Regions from separate parts of the Mesorhizobium sp. M0185 genome, predicted to be linked through region 3. Evidence: predicted binding sites of a transcription regulator. Region 3 holds the regulator's gene; each other region holds the start of a gene.
The links. Region 3 encodes PhoB, which activates phosphate uptake and scavenging genes when phosphate is short. Its sites were predicted from a motif close to TGTCATNNANCTGTCAT; they were not measured.

Region 1 (5,795 bases), on a different contig from region 3:
TGCTCATGCACAGTTGGATTGGTGATCGGCACCATGGTCTCGACGCGGCGGTCGAGATTGCGTGGCATCAGATCGGCCGAGGAGATGTAGACGATCGCCCCGTCCGAGGGCAGGCCGTGACCGTTGCCGAAGCAATAGATGCGGCTGTGCTCGAGGAAACGGCCGACGATCGATTTCACCCTTATGTTCTCCGACAGGCCGGGCACCTGCGGCCTCAGGCAGCAGATGCCGCGCACGACGAGATCGATCTCGACGCCGGCGCGGCTGGCATCATAGAGGGCATCGATGACGATCGGGTCGACCAAGGCGTTCATCTTCATCCAGATGCGGGCCGGCCTGCCCTCCAGCGCGTGGCTGATCTCATCCGAAATGTGCTGGAGGATGCGGTCGCGTAGCGTGAACGGCGAGATGGCCAGCCGCATCTGCTCGGCCGGCTCGGCATAGCCGGTGATGAAGTTGAACAACTGGGCGACATCGCGCGCGATCGTCGGGGCGGTGGTGAAGAAGGACAGGTCGGTGTAGATGCGTGCCGTGACCGGGTGGTAGTTGCCGGTGCCGAGATGCACGTAATTGCGCAGCCTGCCGTCCTCGCGCCGCACCACCAGCGACATTTTCGCATGGGTCTTCAGTTCGAGAAAGCCGAAGACCACCTGGACGCCGGCGCGCTCGAGGTCGCGCGCCCAGCGGATGTTGGCCTCCTCGTCGAAGCGCGCCTTGAGCTCGACCAGCGCGGTCACCGACTTGCCGGCCTCGGCGGCGTCGACCAAAGCGCGTACGATCGGGCTGTCGTTGGAGGTGCGATAGAGCGTCTGCTTGATCGCTACCACTTCCGGATCGGCCATCGCCTGACGCAGGAACTGCACCACGACGTCGAAGGATTCGTAGGGGTGGTGGACGATGATGTCCTTCTCGCGGATCGCGGCAAAACAATCGCCGCCATGCTCGCGGATGCGCTCGGGAAAGCGGGGATTGTAGGGGGTGAATTTCAGATCGTCGCGGGCGACGGCGACGATCTCCGAGATCTGGCTGAGCGCCAGCGGACCGGTGAGCACGCTGATGCGGCTTGCCGAAACGCCAAGCTCGCCGGCGACGAAGTCGCGCAGTTCGGGCGGCATCAGCCGGTCGAATTCGATCCGGATAACCGAGCCGCGGCGCCGCCGCTTCAGCGCCGTCTCGAACAGGCGCACCAGATCCTCGGATTCTTCCTCGACCTCGATATCGCTGTCGCGGATGATGCGGAACGTGCCGGAACCCTTGACCTCGTAGCCCGGGAACAGCTTGCCGATATAAAGACCGACCGCCTCCTCGAGCGGGATGAAGCGGACATGGCGCTTGCGATCCGGCAAGCGGATGAAGCGCCTCAGCGCCACCGGCAGGCGCAAAAGCGCGCTCATTTCCTCGCTGTTCTTACGGTGGCGCAATTGCAACGCCATCGAGAAACCGAGATTGGGAATGAACGGGAACGGATGCGCCGGGTCGATCGACAGCGGCGTCAGCACCGGAAATACCTGCTCCTGGAAATGGTCCTCGAGCCAGATCTTCTCGTCCTTGCTCAGCGCATCGCGGGTGATGCTCTCGATGCCTTCCTTGTCGAGCAGCAGCATCAGCGCCGAAAGGCTTTTCTGCTGGTCCTCCTGCAGGCGCTCGACCTCGCGCAGCAATTGTTCGAGCTGCTGCTCGGGCGTGCGTCCGTCCGGGCTCTTCAGCACGATGCCCTCGCGCACCTGGCCGGCAAGACCCGCAACGCGGACCATGAAGAACTCGTCGAGGTTGGCGGCCGATATCGACAGGAAGCGAACACGCTCGAGCAGCGGATGGTTGGCGTTCAGCGACTCTTCGAGCACGCGCCGGTTGAATTGCAGCCAGGAAAACTCGCGGTTGACGAAGCGGTCGGGATTGCCGCCTTCGCGGCTCGCCGCCTCGACGGTGATGAATTCGTTCTGCACCGGCTTCAGTTCGTTCATGGTTTCCGCTCTTCCCACACCGTTCGACGACCATAGCCTTAACCGGCTTAACTTATCCTCTGACAGGCTTTTGCGACAGTTTCATTTCATCGATCTTGCAAAGAGACGGGTTATGATCCAGATGCAATCGACAAGATCAGGAGACGACGATGGCAGGCGGTTCCATTCCCCATTTCCAGAACGATGCGGGCTATCCGGCAATCGACATCGGCGTCAAGGAATTCATGTGCACCGGCGCCAATCCGCCTTTCGACCACCCCCATGTATTTCTCGACATGGGCGACGACAACGAAAAAGTCTGCCCGTATTGCTCGACGCTCTATCGCTATTCGCCGAAGCTGAAGGCGTTGGAAACGCAGCCGCCGGGCTGCCTCTATCTCGACCAGGCCGCCTGATTCTTCCGCGACAAGCCTGATGCAGGAAACGCAGTCCCGGCAGGTGGTCATCGCCGGGGCGGGCGTCGCCGGGCTGACCGCGGCACTGGCCTTCGCCGAGCGCGGCTATCGGATAAAACTGTTCGAACAGGCGCAGCACCTCGAGGCTGCCGGCGCCGGTATCCAGCTTTCGCCCAACGCGACGCGCATCCTACGGCAGCTCGGCGTACTCGATCGGCTGCTGGCGACGGCGGTGCGGCCGGAGGCGGTCGTGCTCAAGGATGCCGCCACGCTGCGCAAGCTGGCGCGCGTACCGCTTGGCCAGGCGGCCGAAACGCGCTGGGGAGCGCCCTATCTCGTTGCCCACCGCGCGGATCTGCAGTCAGCGCTGATGCAGCGAGTTTCGGAGCAGCCCGGTATCGATCTGATCGCCGGCGCGCGGGTGACCGACATCGCAGCCGGATCGAAAGGTGTTACCGTCACTGCATCGGCTGATGGCGACACGGTCGAGGCTGGCTGTCTGCTGATCGGCGCCGATGGCGTCTGGTCGTCGGTGCGAGAAAAACTGGCCCGCAAGGCGGCCGAATTCGGCAGAAGCCGGTTTTCGGGCGAGCTTGCCTGGCGCGCCACGGTGGCCGCCGACAGCCCCGCCGGACAAGCCTTCAGGGTGATCGGTGCGCCCGATTGCGTTACCGCATTCCTCTATCCCGGCTTCCACATGGTCGCCTATCCGGTCAGCCGTGGCACTGCCTTCAACCTTGCGGCCTTCACCAGGGGCAAGCGCATCGCCGAGGGCTGGTCGGGGCATGCCAACCCCGCCAGCCTCGCCAGCGCCATGCGCGGTACCGCGCCGGCGCTGGTCCGTCTGGCGAGCGAGGCCGCGCCATGGACGGCATGGCCGATCCACACCGTCGAGCAGCGGCGGTGGACGACGCCGGAAGGGATCGCGCTGATCGGCGATGCGGCGCATGCGATGACGCCGTTTGCCGCACAGGGCGCGGCGATGGCGATCGAGGACGCGGTAACCCTTGCCGGTTTCGTTGCCACCTCGCCTGCCGATCTCAGCAGCGCGCTTGTCGCCTGGGAACAGGCGCGGCGGCCGCGCGTCGCCCAGGTCGCCCGCCGCGGCGTCGTCAACCGCCTCGCCTGGCATGCGGCCGGGCCGGTGGCGATGGCCCGCAACCTGTTCCTGGCGATGCGCTCGCCCGAAAAACTCGCCGCCGATCTCGACTGGCTCTATGGCTGGCGGGCGTTGGACGCTCGGCGGTCCTAAGTCGCCTTGTCAATTGTAAAGCCGCATCGAAAGGCCGAGCGAGGCCGGCAGCGGGTTCCACCAGCCGGTGCGCAGCCCGGCCGTGCGCAGTGCAGCCGCCGCCCAGGTGTTGCAGCCGACCAGCGCGTTGAAATGGCCATTGGCTTCGAAGAAACGATCGAAACGGGAATACGCCGCATTCTCGATCGGCATGGCCCCGTTGGGTCCGTGCCGGAAGCTTGCCGCAATGTAATCGAGCAGCGCGGTAAACCGCTCCTCGCCGATGTCGAAGCCGGCGACGTCGGGATGCGGCTCGGCGATGTCGCCTGAAATGTCGACATGCATCACCGAGGCATCGACGGTCAGCGCCTTCATCACCGGCACTGCCTTCAGTTCCGACCAGGTCGGCGTCTCTAGATAGAAGGCGCGGCCGCCCCAGCCGAAGACGATGTAGCGGACCTCCGCCATGTCGGCGGGAATGCCGGCATCGACCAGGAAATGGAAGCGCCGGCGCACATCGTCGTCGACCGGGATGGCGATGTCGGTGTGGATCGGATTTTGCAGCACCAGGATACGGTGGCTTGTGCCGATCGGATCGGCAACGGCCGCCGGCCAGAGCGGGCGCGGCAGCAGCGTGCCCAGCGCCACCGCAAGGACTGCTGCAACGACCAGCAGGCCAAGAAAACGGGCAAGCTTCTTCATGGGAAAGGCATAGAACAAGCAATGCTCAAGGTGAAGCCCCTCCGAAAGTTGCACAGCTGACTTAGAGCTTGACGCGTATCCTCCCCGGGAGGATATGCTCAAGCATGTCAGATCACCTCCACGCCTCGCATCCTTCCATCATAAAGCGCCTAAAGCGCGCGCAAGGCCACCTTGCGGCGGTGCTGGCGATGATCGAGGCGCATCGCCCTTGCGTTGACCTGGCGCAGCAGCTTCATGCCGTCGAAAGGGCCATCAGCAGCGCCAAGCGCGAGCTGATCAACGATCACATCGAGCATTGCCTGACGGACAGCGTCGAAACCGGCGGCAACTCGCTGGCGGAACTCAAGCAGCTGGCGAAATATCTGTGAATGCCATCGTAGCCCCCATTCTGGAATGGCTCGGGTTCGGCTCGCACGCCGCACATCATCACGGCGGTCACGGTCCGCACGGTCACAGCCATGGCGTCATCGACGCGACAATTGCCACCACCGACCGGGGCATCTGGGCAATCAAATGGTCGTTCGTGATCCTGGCGATCACCGCAGCATTGCAGATGGTCGTGGTTGCGTTGTCGGGGAGCGTGGCATTGCTGGCCGATACGATCCATAACATCGGCGATGCGACCACGGCGATCCCGCTATGGATTGCGTTCGTGCTGGCGCGGCGCAAGCCGTCGCGGATCTTCACCTATGGCTTGGGCCGGGTCGAGGATCTGGCCGGCATCATCATCGTGCTCATCATCCTGTTCAGCGCTGTAGTCGCTGCCTACCAAGCCATCGACAGGCTGATCAATCCACAAGTGGTGACACACCTGGGCTGGCTGACTGCGGCGGGCATTGTCGGCTTCCTCGGCAACGAGGCGGTTGCCGTGTTCCGTATCCGCGTCGGTCGGGAAATCAACAGCGCGGCACTGATTGCCGACGGCTACCACGCCCGCACAGATGGACTTACCAGCCTTGCCGTGGTCATCGGAGCCATCGGCGTCTGGTTCGGCTTTTCCTTGGCCGATCCGATCGTCGGTCTGCTGATCACGATTGCGATCTTCGGTATCGTCTGGCAATCGGCCCGCTCGGTGCTGACCCGCATGCTGGATGGAATCGAACCCGGTGTGATGGACGAAATCCGACATGCCGCCGAGCATGTTCCGGGCGCGCGCATTGTCGATGCCAAGGCGCGCTGGATCGGTCATAGATTGCACGCCGACATCGCAATTGCCGCGGACGAAACCCTGCCGCTGTCGGCGGCGAACAAGATCGCCGCAGCGCTGAAGGACGAACTATCCCAGCATATGCCGGCCCTGGCAGAGGCGAATGTGCGGTTTTCAACGGAACGTGGAGAGAACGACCATCCTCACGAGCACACGCATGACCACGGCCACATGCACTGACGCTCGCCGATTTTCTGCTAGTCTCGTCCGATGTTCCAGACGCTCGTCGAATTTCAGCGCACGATCTATCTGACGCTCGGCGAACAGATCAAGCTGCTTGCGGCCGGAGGCAATTG
Region 2 (5,795 bases), on a different contig from region 3:
TCTCAAGAACATATTCGACATGCTGCGCTACTTCTTGCCGACGCCGCCGGTGCCGGTGCGCTGGCGCCGCCGCATGCTGGCTTTCGGTTCCGGCGACCCGACGCGCGCCATCTGCTCGTCGCTGATCGCCGAGGCGTATGGCCTGATCCGCTACCCGATCCTGCCGGAGATTACCCGGGCGCCTGGCCGTGCCTCGGCCCAGTCGAGCTATTCGCGCAGGGAAATCCTGCACATCCGCCATCACTCGCTCTACACGCCGCGCGATTTCGACCTGTCGCCCTATTTCCGTATTGTCAAGCCGACGCTGGAATACGGCTTCGACTACCGGCAGATGGTCTGGGATGACAAGGTGGCGAACAAGACCGCCGAATAGCCGCTCGATCTTGTGTTTGCGGCCGATACTCAGGGGTAAGAAGCTCAGTCAGACTGGCTGCCGCCAACAGCCCGGACTCGGTCGTTCTGCATTTTGACCTAGGCCGGCAGACGTCGTCCGTTTGCGGCAGCCGCAACTCGATCGTCGGTCCGTGCGCCTGCGTCGCGCGGATGCGGCCCGATCGGCATGATCACCGGGAACGGCGTTGCGCCGAACGCAAACGTCCATTTGTAGCCGACCAGTCGGTCTTCAGGCGTCGTGTGCTGGTCGTGATGAGCAAGCAATTTGGCGCGCTCCGCCAATTCCTCCGCCTCGCGCCTGACCATTTCCGCCGTTTCCGGCCGCATCCGCCTGGAGAAGCTGACGAACGTCGACTCGCGCTCAAGATGGGTGATGGCCCAGCCGATGAAATTCTTGTTGGTCGTCTCGAACAGCGGCCGCAATGGCCCCTCGAAATTCCACTGGATCGGCGCCTCGATCAGCAGCCTTGCCGACAGGCCGCGACCGAGCGCGACCAGGCCGAGTTCCTCGAGCTCGCGCAGATAGAGGAACATCGAAGCCTCGCTCAGCCCTTGTGAGCGCATGATGCCTTCGGGCGTGAATTTCTCGGAAAGCATGACAAAGACGAACAGCAGTGCCGGCCGCCCGGCGAGCTTGCGCTCGATCTCCGGCGCGATCTGGTTGGCGGGTCCTGGTCCTCTGTTCATAGAGCCGAGCACGTTCTCCAACTCTACGCCGGCGGCAGTGCAGATCTCCATCAGCCGGTCGAGCTTGCAGTTGCGCTCGTGGAAGATGCGCTTCACCGTCGGCTCGGAAACACCCATCCGCTCGGCAAGGACGCGATAGGTGATGCCCTTTGTCTTAAGCGTCCGCTTCTGCGCTTCGAAGATCAGGCCGTTCATGGGATGCACCTCTTTTGCACGATTTGGTATCAGCCTTCGGTACTAGTCCTGATAGCTCTTCCCGAAAAGTATCGAAAGGCCTAGCTCTCCGCCAGTCCATTACAGGAGACTAGCCATGAAGAGCCTCTTCACCTCGATACTTCTCGCCCTGGTCGGCATCGCAGCCGCGCCGGCAGTTCAGGCCGCTGAACTCTGGCGCACCGGCGGCCTCGAGCAGCCTGAGTCGGCGCTGTTCGACGCCGCCGGCCAGCGCGTTGTTGTCTCGAACATCGTCGGCAATCCCGGCGAAGCCGACGGCAACGGCTATCTGTCGATCCTGTCGATGGACGGCAAGCTAGTCACGCAACACTGGACCGACGGCATGGACGCGCCCAAGGGCATGGCGATTGACGGCGGCAAACTCTACGTCGCCGACCTCACCCATGTGCGCGTCGTCGATCTCGCAAGCGGCAAGCTAACATCGACGATCGACGTGCCGAACGCGGTCTTCCTCAACGACGTGACCGCCGACGCGTCCGGCAAGATCTATGTCACGGATATGCTTGCCGATACGATCTATCGCATCGACGGCGACCGGCCCGAACTGTTCGTCAGGGATGCGGCGCTTGCTTCGCCGAATGGCATCTTCGCCGATGGCGGCCGGCTGATCGTCGCTTCCTGGGGCAAGGGCATCAAGCCCGACTTCAGCACCGCGGAGCCGGGCGGCCTGCTCTCGGTCGATCTTGCCACCAAGGCCGTTTCGCCACTGCCCGGCGCGGAAAAATTTGCCAACCTCGATGGCGTCGTTGCCATCGGCGGCAGCATCTACGCCACCGCGTATATGACCGGCACGCTCTACCGCTACAAAGCCGGCGGCACGCCGCAAGCGGTTGCGACGTTCAAGCCGGGCAGCGCGGACATCGGCACCGACGGCAAGTCGACAATCTTCGTGCCGCTGATGAACGACGGCGAGATCGCGGCATTGGGCCTCGACTAAGCCAGCCATCGGCTCAGGCGGCGGGCGCGGCTTTCTTCAGCTGCGCCCGCGATCCGTGATCGAGGCGGCATAAGTCACCAGCGGCCGCTTGACGCCGTGGTTGATCAGCATGCGGCGTATCTGCGGCGAAGCGCCTGATATAATGAAGCGAACGCCGGCGCGGCTCGCCTTGTGGGCCGCACCCTCGATGACATTGGCCGCCGTTGAATCGAAGAACGGCATCGCCGAACAGTCGAGGATGAAGTTCCTGCGCTGGCGCGGTCGGCGACGTCTTCCTGCACCAAGGATTGATGGTCTGCCTCCAAACATGCAGCACTCTTTGCCAGCCGATGCACTGTGATGCTACAAACCTCGGCATCGTTTGCCGGGACATCCACTGCGATCCCGATTTCACAGGCACGACTTCAAAAGGATGAGCGGGTGAAGATATTCAAAGCGCTGGCGACCTCGACAGCCTTGCTGTCGATGGTTTTCCTGCTGGCAGGCTGCGGTCATGGCCTGGTCAACAGGCTGATTTGAGTCAGGTGCCGTCGGCCCGCCCAAGCCATCGCTGCAGGAACCGTGCCGCAAGCCAGCACAGCATCGCCCAGGCAAAGCCGGCGCACCAGCCGGCCAATACGTCGGACGGCCAGTGGACGCCGAGATAGATGCGGCTGATGCCGACCACCACCGTCGTCAGCACCGCCAGCCCGAGTACATAGATCTTCGTTGTCCGCCCGGGCAAAAACCGCGCCGCCATGCTGCCCAGCGTCAAATATGTCACCGCCGACAGCATGGCGTGGCCGCTCGGAAACGAAAGCGATGCCACATCGGCGAGATGCGAGACCAGATCAGGGCGCGGCCGGTCGATGTCGAATTTCAGCACGCTTGACAGGAGCTGGCCGCCCGCTACCGCGACGAACATGAGAAGCGCCGCGCCTGGCCTGCGGATAAGAAGCAGATAGACGATCATTGCTGCCGTGATCAGCAGCAGTACGCTGGCGCTGCCGAGGCTGGTGATGTCGCGCATCGCCCCTTCCAGCCACGCCGGTCCGATCGGATTGTCGGGCTGGCCGGCCTTGCGGAAGGCAAGCAGGATTTCGGTGTCGAAGGCATGCGGCGTGGTCGCCCGCGCCAGCTCCATCAGCTCCTCGAACCCCCACAGCCCGCCGGCAATGACCAGCCCGGCCAGCAGAACCGGGAACTCCAGCCAGTTGGGCAGTCTGCTTGCAATCTTCTTCATCGGCCCGATCGCAGTTACAGCCTTTGCAGATAGGGCCCGAGCGTGATCAGCGCCACAGCTGCGATGGCAAGCACGATGCCGGTTGCCTGCAAGGCATTGACGCGCTCGCCGAAGAAGACCAGCGCCACCACATTCACCGACACCAGCTGGATCACCGCCGACAGGCTGAACGACACCGACATGCCGAATTCACGGATCAGCCTCAGCATGATCAGATTGCCCAGCGAATAGAGCGCCAACGTCAGCACAATCTTGCCGAGGCTCGGCGCCAGCCCCCACTGTTTTGCGGCCATCGCCGCCAGCAGGAAGATCACCGTCGAAACGCAGAGCTGCCCAAGTCCCCAGAAACTCACTTTTGTTCCTCCCGATGCGGTCCCTACCGCCTGCCGCAGCTCTTGTTTCCGAAGCGCCGGTCGCGGTCAAGCGGGGCCGATGTTGGATACGAAATCGCAGGTGGCAATTAGCCGGCATGTCATCAAACTGTGACCTGCCGGTAATACCGGATTGGCCAGGCAACACGCTCCAGCAATCCATCCAGCCAGAGGCAGGCCCTATGACCGAACATCGCACCCCTGACGCCCATTTCCGCACCAGCCTGCTCGAGGAAAACGATGGGCCAGGAGCCAATCCCACCGACAACCGCACCATGGGTGAGATCATCGCCGCGCGGTTCTCACGCCGCGGCTTCCTCAAGGGTTCGCTTGCCGTCTCGGCCATAGCCGCTACCGTCAGCCCGCTGGCGCTGATCACCGCCGACAATGCCCGCGCCGCCGAAGGCTCCGCCTTCGCTTTTGACGAGCTCGAGGCCGGCATCGACGACAAGCATCACGTCGCACCCGGCTATGACGCCGATGTACTGCTGCGCTGGGGCGATCCGCTGTTCGCCGATTCGCCGGAATTCGATCCGACAAAACAGTCGGCGGAAGCCCAGGCCAGACAATTCGGCTACAACAACGACTATGTCGGCTATATCCCGATCGACGGCTCGGCCGAGCACGGCCTGCTGGTGGTCAACCACGAATACACCAATCCGCACCTGATGTTTCCGGGCCTCGTCACCATCATCGACGGCAAGGCCAAGCAGGCGCCCCTCAGCAAGGAACAAGTCGACGTCGAGATGACGGCGCATGGCGGCACTATCGTCGAGATACGCAAGGTATCAGGCAAATGGCAGGTCGTTCGCGACGGCAAGCTCAACCGCCGCATCACCTCCAACACCGAGATCGCGCTCTCCGGCCCGGTCGCCGGCCACGACCGCGTCAAGACCAGCGCCGATCCGACCGGCACGAAAGTCATCGGCACCATCAACAATTGCGCCGGCGGCGTCACGCCATGGGGCACCTATGTCATGGCCGAGGAGAACATCCACGGCTATTTCTCGGGCGAGCTGCCGCAGGGGCATAAGGAAGCCGCCAATTACAAGCGCCTCGGCATTCCCGAAGGTGCCTATGAATGGGCAGCGCATTACGACCGTTTCGATATCGGCAAGGAGCCGAACGAGCCGAACCGCTTCGGCTGGATCGTCGAGGTCGACGTCCAGGATCCGACTTCGGCGCCGAGGAAGCGCACCGCGATGGGGCGCTTCAAGCATGAGGGCGCCGAATCGATCGTCGCCAAGGATGGCCGTGTCGTCTTCTATCTCGGCGACGACGAGCGCTTCGATTATGTCTATAAGTTCGTCACCACAGGCAAGTTCGATCCGGACGACCGCGCCGCCAACATGGATTTGCTCGACGACGGCACCTTGCATGTCGCCAAGTTTGCCGACGACGGTTCGGTCGAGTGGCTGCCGATCGTCTTCGGCCAGGGGCCGCTGACGGCGGAGAACGGCTTCGACAGCCAGGCCGACGTGCTGATCGAGACGCGCCGCGCCGCCGACCTGCTCGGCGCCACCAAGATGGACCGCCCGGAAGACATCCAGCCCAATGCCACCAACGGCAAGGTCTACGTCATGCTGACCAACAATTCGAAGCGCAAGGCCGACCAGGTCGACGCCGCCAACCCGCGTGCCGAGAACGCCTTTGGCCACATCATCGAGATCGTCGAGGACGGCGGTGATTTCACCGCGACAAAGGGTAGGTGGGAAATCCTGCTGAAATGCGGCGATCCCGCTGTGGCCGACGTCGGCGCCACCTTCTCGACCGCAACCACCGCCAATGGCTGGTTCGGCATGCCGGACAATTGCACGGTAGATTCGGCCGGCCGCCTCTGGGTCGCCACCGACGGCCAGGGCCCGAAAGCCACCGGCCGCACCGACGGTCTGTGGGCTGTCGATACGGAAGGGACGGCACGGGCGACATCAAAGCTGTTCTTCCGCGTGCC
Region 3 (5,795 bases):
GAAGCGGAACCGCTTGCGCTGCACCCGCCCGTTGAGCAGCATGAACACAACCGCCAGGCACGCGACAATTCCGACGATCCAGCTCCATCGCGCGCCGATCGAACCCGTCGGTCCGCCGCCCATCAGCTGGAAAGTGGCATCCAGCGGCGCAATCGTCTGCCCACTGACGACCCACCATGCGGCACCCCGCCAGACCAGAAGGCCGCCCAGCGTCACGATGAAGGCCGGCACCTCGAGATAAGCGATGATGTATCCCTGGAACGCTCCGATCAGAAGGCCAAGCGCCAGGCCGATGGCCAGTGCCAGGATCCAGATCCAGGGGTTGCCTAATTGCAGACCGACCATTCGCACCAGGAAATGCACCTGCGCAAAACCCATGACCACGCCGATCAGGCCTTCGGCGGAGCCGACCGACAGGTCGATATTGCGCATGACGATAACCAGCACCATTCCGGCGGCCATTATGGCCACGGCCGAAGTCTGCACCGACAGGTTCCAGAGATTGCGTGGCGTCAGGAAGGTCCGGCTGTCGAAGTCGAACGGATTGACGCCGAGCCGTACGCTAGAAATGACATGCAGGCCGACCCAGATGACCAGCAGCGCGCCGACCATGCCGAGCATGCGCGTGTCGAGTTCGGTTGCCTTGAGAAATCGGGCAACGATGCCGAGCTCGGATTCCCGTGCCCGGTCTGCCGTGTTGTCGACCGGCGTGTTGGACGTCGTGTCGGTCATGATGTTTCTCCCGCCGGGTTGCCGTCTGCCGCGGATGCCGGAAGCAGCCTAGAAGTTATCCGCCGGAAGCGGAAAAACAACTCTTGTTGAAAAAACGCCGCGGCGAGCGGCCGCGGCGTTCGGACTTCTCGGAAACGTCGGCTCAGTTGCAGACTGCAACAGTGCCAGCCGTCACGCCGGCGCAGACCTCTTCTTTCTTGATCCAGCCGGCGTCGATGACGACGTTGAGGTTGTCCTTGGTGATGGCGACCGGGGTCAGGAACAGCGACTTGACGGTATTGCCGCCGGGCGTGGTGAAATCCTTCACGCCGGCAATGTCGGTCATCTGCTTGCCGTCGGCCAGTTGCGAGGCGATCTCGGCGGCATTCTTGCCGAGCTCGCGCGCATCCTTCCACACCGACACGGTCTGTGTGCCGAGCGCGATGCGGTTCAGCGCGGCGTGGTCGCCGTCCTGGCCCGAAACCGGAACCGATCCGGCCAGCCCTTGCGCCGTCAGCGCGGCGACGACGCCGCCGGCAGTGCCGTCATTAGCGGCGACCACGGCATCGACCTTGTTGTCGTTGGCGGTCAGGAACTGTTCCATGTTCTTCTGAGCGTTGGCCGGCAGCCAGCCGTCGGTATAGGCCTCGCCGACATTCTTGATCTTGCCGCCGTCGATGGCCTCCTTCAGCACCTCCATCGAACCGGCAAACAGGAAATCGGCATTCGGATCGGAACCCGAACCCTTGATGAAGACGTAGTTGCCTTCCGGCTTCACCTTGAAGACTTCGCGGGCCTGCATGCGGCCGACTTCCTTGTTGTCGAAGGTCAGGTAAAAGACGTCCTTGTTCTCGATCAGCCGGTCGTAGCCGACAACCGGAATACCTTCGTCCAGCGCCTTTTGCACGGCCGGCCCGATGGCCGAGGCATCCTGCGCCAGGATGATCAGTGCGTTGGCGCCCTGCGAGATCAGGCTCTCGACGTCGGTGAGCTGCTTGCCGGGGTTGGACTGTGCGTCGGCGGAAATATACTTGTCGCCTGCGGCCTCGATGGCCGCCTTCATTGCGGCCTCGTCGGTCTTCCAGCGCTCTTCCTGGAAGTTCGACCAGGAAACGCCGATGACCTTGTCTTTAGCCTGCGCCACCGACGCCAGCGCCAGCGTCATGGCGACACCCGCCAGAATGGCGGTCGTGAATTTCTTCATCATATCCTCCCTGCGCCGCGTACGGCGTGATCAATTGGCTCAAAGACCAGCTTAGAAGCTCTAATTTTTTCGAGCCTCGAAAAAATACTGGCCCGATCTCCTGCTGCTGTCAACATCGATTCTGATGGATTTTGATGACTCTGCGAGTTTTTTCGAGCGTCGGAATAAACGATGACAGCGCCACCTGCATCTGACACTATTTGCCTGCATCCGACACTATTTGTCGGACATTACCGACGGCTTCCGGTTCATGAGCGGCCGCGGGCAACCGGGAGGAAAGCAAACCAATGTCGGTCGGAATCCGCCATGACGATTTGCGCCGGCGCAACCGGGCGATGGTGATCTCGGCGGTGCGCCGGGCCGGCCAGCCATCGCGTACTGAGATCGCAGCTACCACCGGCCTCAGTCATTCGACCATATCGGCGATCTCTTCCGACCTGATACGGGAAGGCATCCTCGCCGAGAGCAAGGCAAGTGAGCCCGTTTCGTTGAAACGCGGTCGTCCGCAGGTCGGCCTCGCCCTCAATCCGGAAGCGGCGGCGGTGCTGACCGTGGTGTTGTCGCTGAATTTCCTGTCGGCCGCCATTATCGACTATACGGGACAGGTGATCGCCGAGGAACAGCGCCGGCTGGACACGCTGACCATGCCGCGCGACGAGTTGATCCGTGAATGCATGGCCATCGTCCGGCGCCGGCTGCAGGATCCAGACCTTGACGTCCGCAGTGTCGCCCGCATCGCCCTGGCGATTCAGGGCATTACCGACTCCCCTGCACGCGCCATGCTGTGGTCGCCGATCACGCCGCAGACCGACATCGCCTTTGCCGACATGCTGGAGGACGAATTCGGCACCCCGGCAACGGTGGAGAACGACTGCAACATGATGGCGGTGGCTTTGCGCTGGCGCAATCCGGATCGCTATCGCGACGACTTCATCGCCATCCTGCTTTCGCATGGCATCGGCATGGGGCTGGTGCTGAAGGGCGAACTGTTCACCGGGACGCATTCCTCGGGCGGCGAATTTGGCCACATGATCCATCGTCCGGGCGGCGCGCTCTGCCGTTGCGGGCGGCGCGGCTGCATCGAGGCCTATGCCGGCAACTACGCCATCTGGCGCAACGCCAGGCAGATGAGCGAAGACAGCGAACCGGTCGCCGACGTCAGCGACGCCGACATGCGAGCACTGGCGGCCCGGGCGCGCGAGAAAGATGGGCCGGAACGCGAGGCCTACCGCAAGGCCGGCGAAGCGCTGGGTTTCGGTCTCGGCTCGCTGTTCGCGCTGATCGATCCGGCACCGGTCGCGATGGTCGGCGCCAGTGCCGCCGCCTTCGATCTGATCGAGCCGGCCTTGCGGAAGGCAATCGCCCAGACCGCCGGCGGCCAGCATTCAGGCTCGATCTCCTTCGATACAGAGCCGAACGAATTGCCGCTGATCCGCGAAGGCTGCGCGATGCGGGCGTTAAGCTTCGTCGACCAGGAGATTTTCGCGCCGGGCGCGCAAATGAGGCCCAGCGTCAGAAAGAACGTAGCCTGACCAGGCGGGTCAATCTTCCCTGATCGCATAGCCGGCACCGCGGATGGTGCGGATGACATCCGGCATCCGGCCGTTGTTGACGGCTTTGCGCAGCCGCCCGACATGCACGTCGACGGTGCGTTCGTCGATGTAGATTGTCTCGCCCCAGACATTATCGAGTAACTGGCTGCGCGAGAAGACACGGCCCGGATGCCGCATCATGAACTCGAGCAGCCGGAATTCGGTCGGCCCGAGCCTGATTTCGCTCTTCTTGCGATAGACCCTGTGCGATTCGCGATCGAGAACGATGTCGCCGACCTTCAGCACGCTGGACAGCACTTCCGGCTTGGCGCGCCGCAGCAGCGCCTTGACCCTGGCCATGAATTCCGGTGTCGAAAACGGTTTGACCAGATAGTCGTCGGCGCCGGTCGAAAGACCGCGCACCCGGTCGCTCTCCTCGCCGCGCGCGGTCAGCATGATGATCGGTAGCCGCTCGGTTTCGGGGCGCACCCGCAGCCGACGACAGAGCTCGATGCCGGAAACCGCTGGTATCATCCAGTCGAGCACCAAAAGGTCGGGCACATTCTCCTGCAAACGGATCTCGGCTTCGTCGCCGCGTGTCACCACCTCGACCTGGTAGCCTTCGGATTCGAGATTGTAGCGGAGCAGCACACCCAACGGCTCCTCGTCCTCCACCACCATTATGCGTGGTGCGATCATCGGCTGGGCACCCCCATCATGTCACCGGTGCGGACATTGTCGTTTCGTCCTGCTTCGGACGATTGACCGGCAATTGCTCGCCGGTCAGCACATAATACGCATTTTCGGCGATGTTGGTGACATGGTCGCCGATCCGCTCCAGATTCTTGGCGCAGAACAGCAGGTGCGTGCAAGCGGTGATGTTGCGCGGATCTTCCATCATGTAGGTCAACAGCTCGCGGAACACGGAGGTGTATTTGACGTCGATGCGCTCGTCGGCGGCACGCAGCTTGGCCAACGCGGCCGCATCGCCTGCAGCATATTCCTCGATGACACCCTGCACCTGGATGAGAACCAGCTGCGCCATCGCGTCGATGGAATGCGACAGGTCCCGCGGCGTGGCGCTGAGGCTGACCGCACTCACGCGCTTGGCGATATTCTTGGCAAGGTCGCCGATGCGTTCGAGGTCGCCCGCCATGCGGATCGCTCCGACCACATGGCGAAGATCGTGGGCCATCGGCTGGCGTTTGGCGATCAGGGTGATGGCGCGGTCGTCCAGTTCGCGTTGACGCGCATCCATGATGGCGTCGTCGGAAACGACGCGTTGCGCCAGCACGTTGTCGGAATTCAACAGGGCCTTGGTCGCCCCGCCGACCATCGAACCGGCGAGGTCGGCCATGTCGCGGATCAGCTTGCTGATCTGCTCGAGATCCTCGTCGAAAGAAGCGACTGTGTGTTCGCCCATGGTCCTGTCCTCATATGCATGATCGGAACGGCTCAGCCGAAGCGGCCAGTGATGTAGTCCTGCGTGCGCTTCTCGCGGGGTGACGTGAAGATCTTCTCGGTCCGGTCGAACTCGACCAGCTCACCCAGATACATGAAGGCGGTCTGGCGCGACACGCGCGCCGCTTGCTGCATGTTGTGGGTTACGATGACGATCGTGTAGTCGGCTTGCAACTCGTCGATCAGTTCCTCGATCTTGGCGGTCGACAACGGGTCGAGGGCCGAAGCCGGTTCGTCGAGCAGAATGACTTCCGGCTTCACGGCCACCGTGCGGGCGATACAGAGCCGCTGCTGCTGGCCGCCGGACAGGCTCAAGCCGCTGGCGTTGAGCTTGTCCTTGACCTCGCTCCACAGCGCGGCGCGCTTCAACGCCTGTTCGACGCGGCCGTCCATCTCGGACTTGCCGAGGTTCTCGTAGAGCCTGACGCCGAAGGCGATGTTCTCGTAGATCGACATCGGGAACGGCGTCGGCTTCTGGAACACCATGCCGATCTTGGTCCTGAGGAGGTTGAGATCCTGCGACCGGTCGAGAATGTTCTTGCCGTCGAGCAGCACCTGGCCCTCGGCCGTCTGTTTTGGGTAGAGCTCATAGATGCGGTTGAACACACGCAGCAGCGTCGATTTCCCGCAGCCGGAAGGGCCGATGAAGGCCGTGACACTGCGCTCAGGCAGCGACAGGCTGATGTCCTTCAGCGCCTTGCTCTGGCCGTAGTAGAAGTTGAGATTCTTGACCTCGATCTTCGTCTTCTCGGCGACCGTTTCGGCCATCGTCATGTCTGGGGACAACATCTGTGTCATCTGTCCTCTCTGCGTCCGGTAAGGCTGCGGGCGAGGATGCTCAAGCCCAGAACCGTCAGGGTGATTATGAGTGCGCCGGTCCACGCCAG

Region 1: the regulator PhoB is predicted to act here: its motif matches at 2,037-2,053, upstream of NKJ20_RS23340 (RNA degradosome polyphosphate kinase).
Region 2: the regulator PhoB is predicted to act here: its motif matches at 3,944-3,960, upstream of NKJ20_RS17255 (PhoX family protein).

Annotation. Positions count from the first base shown of each region.
Region 1 is NZ_JAMYSY010000034.1:5,314-11,108, forward strand. Features, by position in the region: gene NKJ20_RS23340 (RNA degradosome polyphosphate kinase) at 1-1,964, opposite strand, end outside; gene NKJ20_RS23345 (zinc-finger domain-containing protein) at 2,114-2,359, shown strand; gene NKJ20_RS23350 (FAD-dependent monooxygenase) at 2,379-3,611, shown strand; gene NKJ20_RS23355 (TIGR02117 family protein) at 3,621-4,292, opposite strand; gene NKJ20_RS23360 (metal-sensing transcriptional repressor) at 4,397-4,660, shown strand; gene NKJ20_RS23365 (cation diffusion facilitator family transporter) at 4,657-5,679, shown strand; partial or broken gene NKJ20_RS23370 (HoxN/HupN/NixA family nickel/cobalt transporter) at 5,710-5,795, shown strand, end outside.
Region 2 is NZ_JAMYSY010000019.1:85,439-91,233, forward strand. Features, by position in the region: gene NKJ20_RS17225 (C40 family peptidase) at 1-373, shown strand, start outside; gene NKJ20_RS17230 (helix-turn-helix domain-containing protein) at 472-1,275, opposite strand; gene NKJ20_RS17235 (SMP-30/gluconolactonase/LRE family protein) at 1,391-2,251, shown strand; partial or broken gene NKJ20_RS17240 (sodium-independent anion transporter) at 2,288-2,512, opposite strand; gene NKJ20_RS17245 (phosphatase PAP2 family protein) at 2,772-3,473, opposite strand; gene NKJ20_RS17250 (hypothetical protein) at 3,488-3,826, opposite strand; gene NKJ20_RS17255 (PhoX family protein) at 4,027-5,795, shown strand, end outside.
Region 3 is NZ_JAMYSY010000035.1:58,538-64,332, forward strand. Features, by position in the region: gene NKJ20_RS23985 (sugar ABC transporter permease) at 1-732, opposite strand, end outside; gene xylF (D-xylose ABC transporter substrate-binding protein) at 875-1,915, opposite strand; gene NKJ20_RS23995 (ROK family protein) at 2,203-3,447, shown strand; gene phoB (phosphate regulon transcriptional regulator PhoB) at 3,457-4,146, opposite strand; gene phoU (phosphate signaling complex protein PhoU) at 4,163-4,870, opposite strand; gene pstB (phosphate ABC transporter ATP-binding protein PstB) at 4,903-5,706, opposite strand; gene pstA (phosphate ABC transporter permease PstA) at 5,703-5,795, opposite strand, start outside.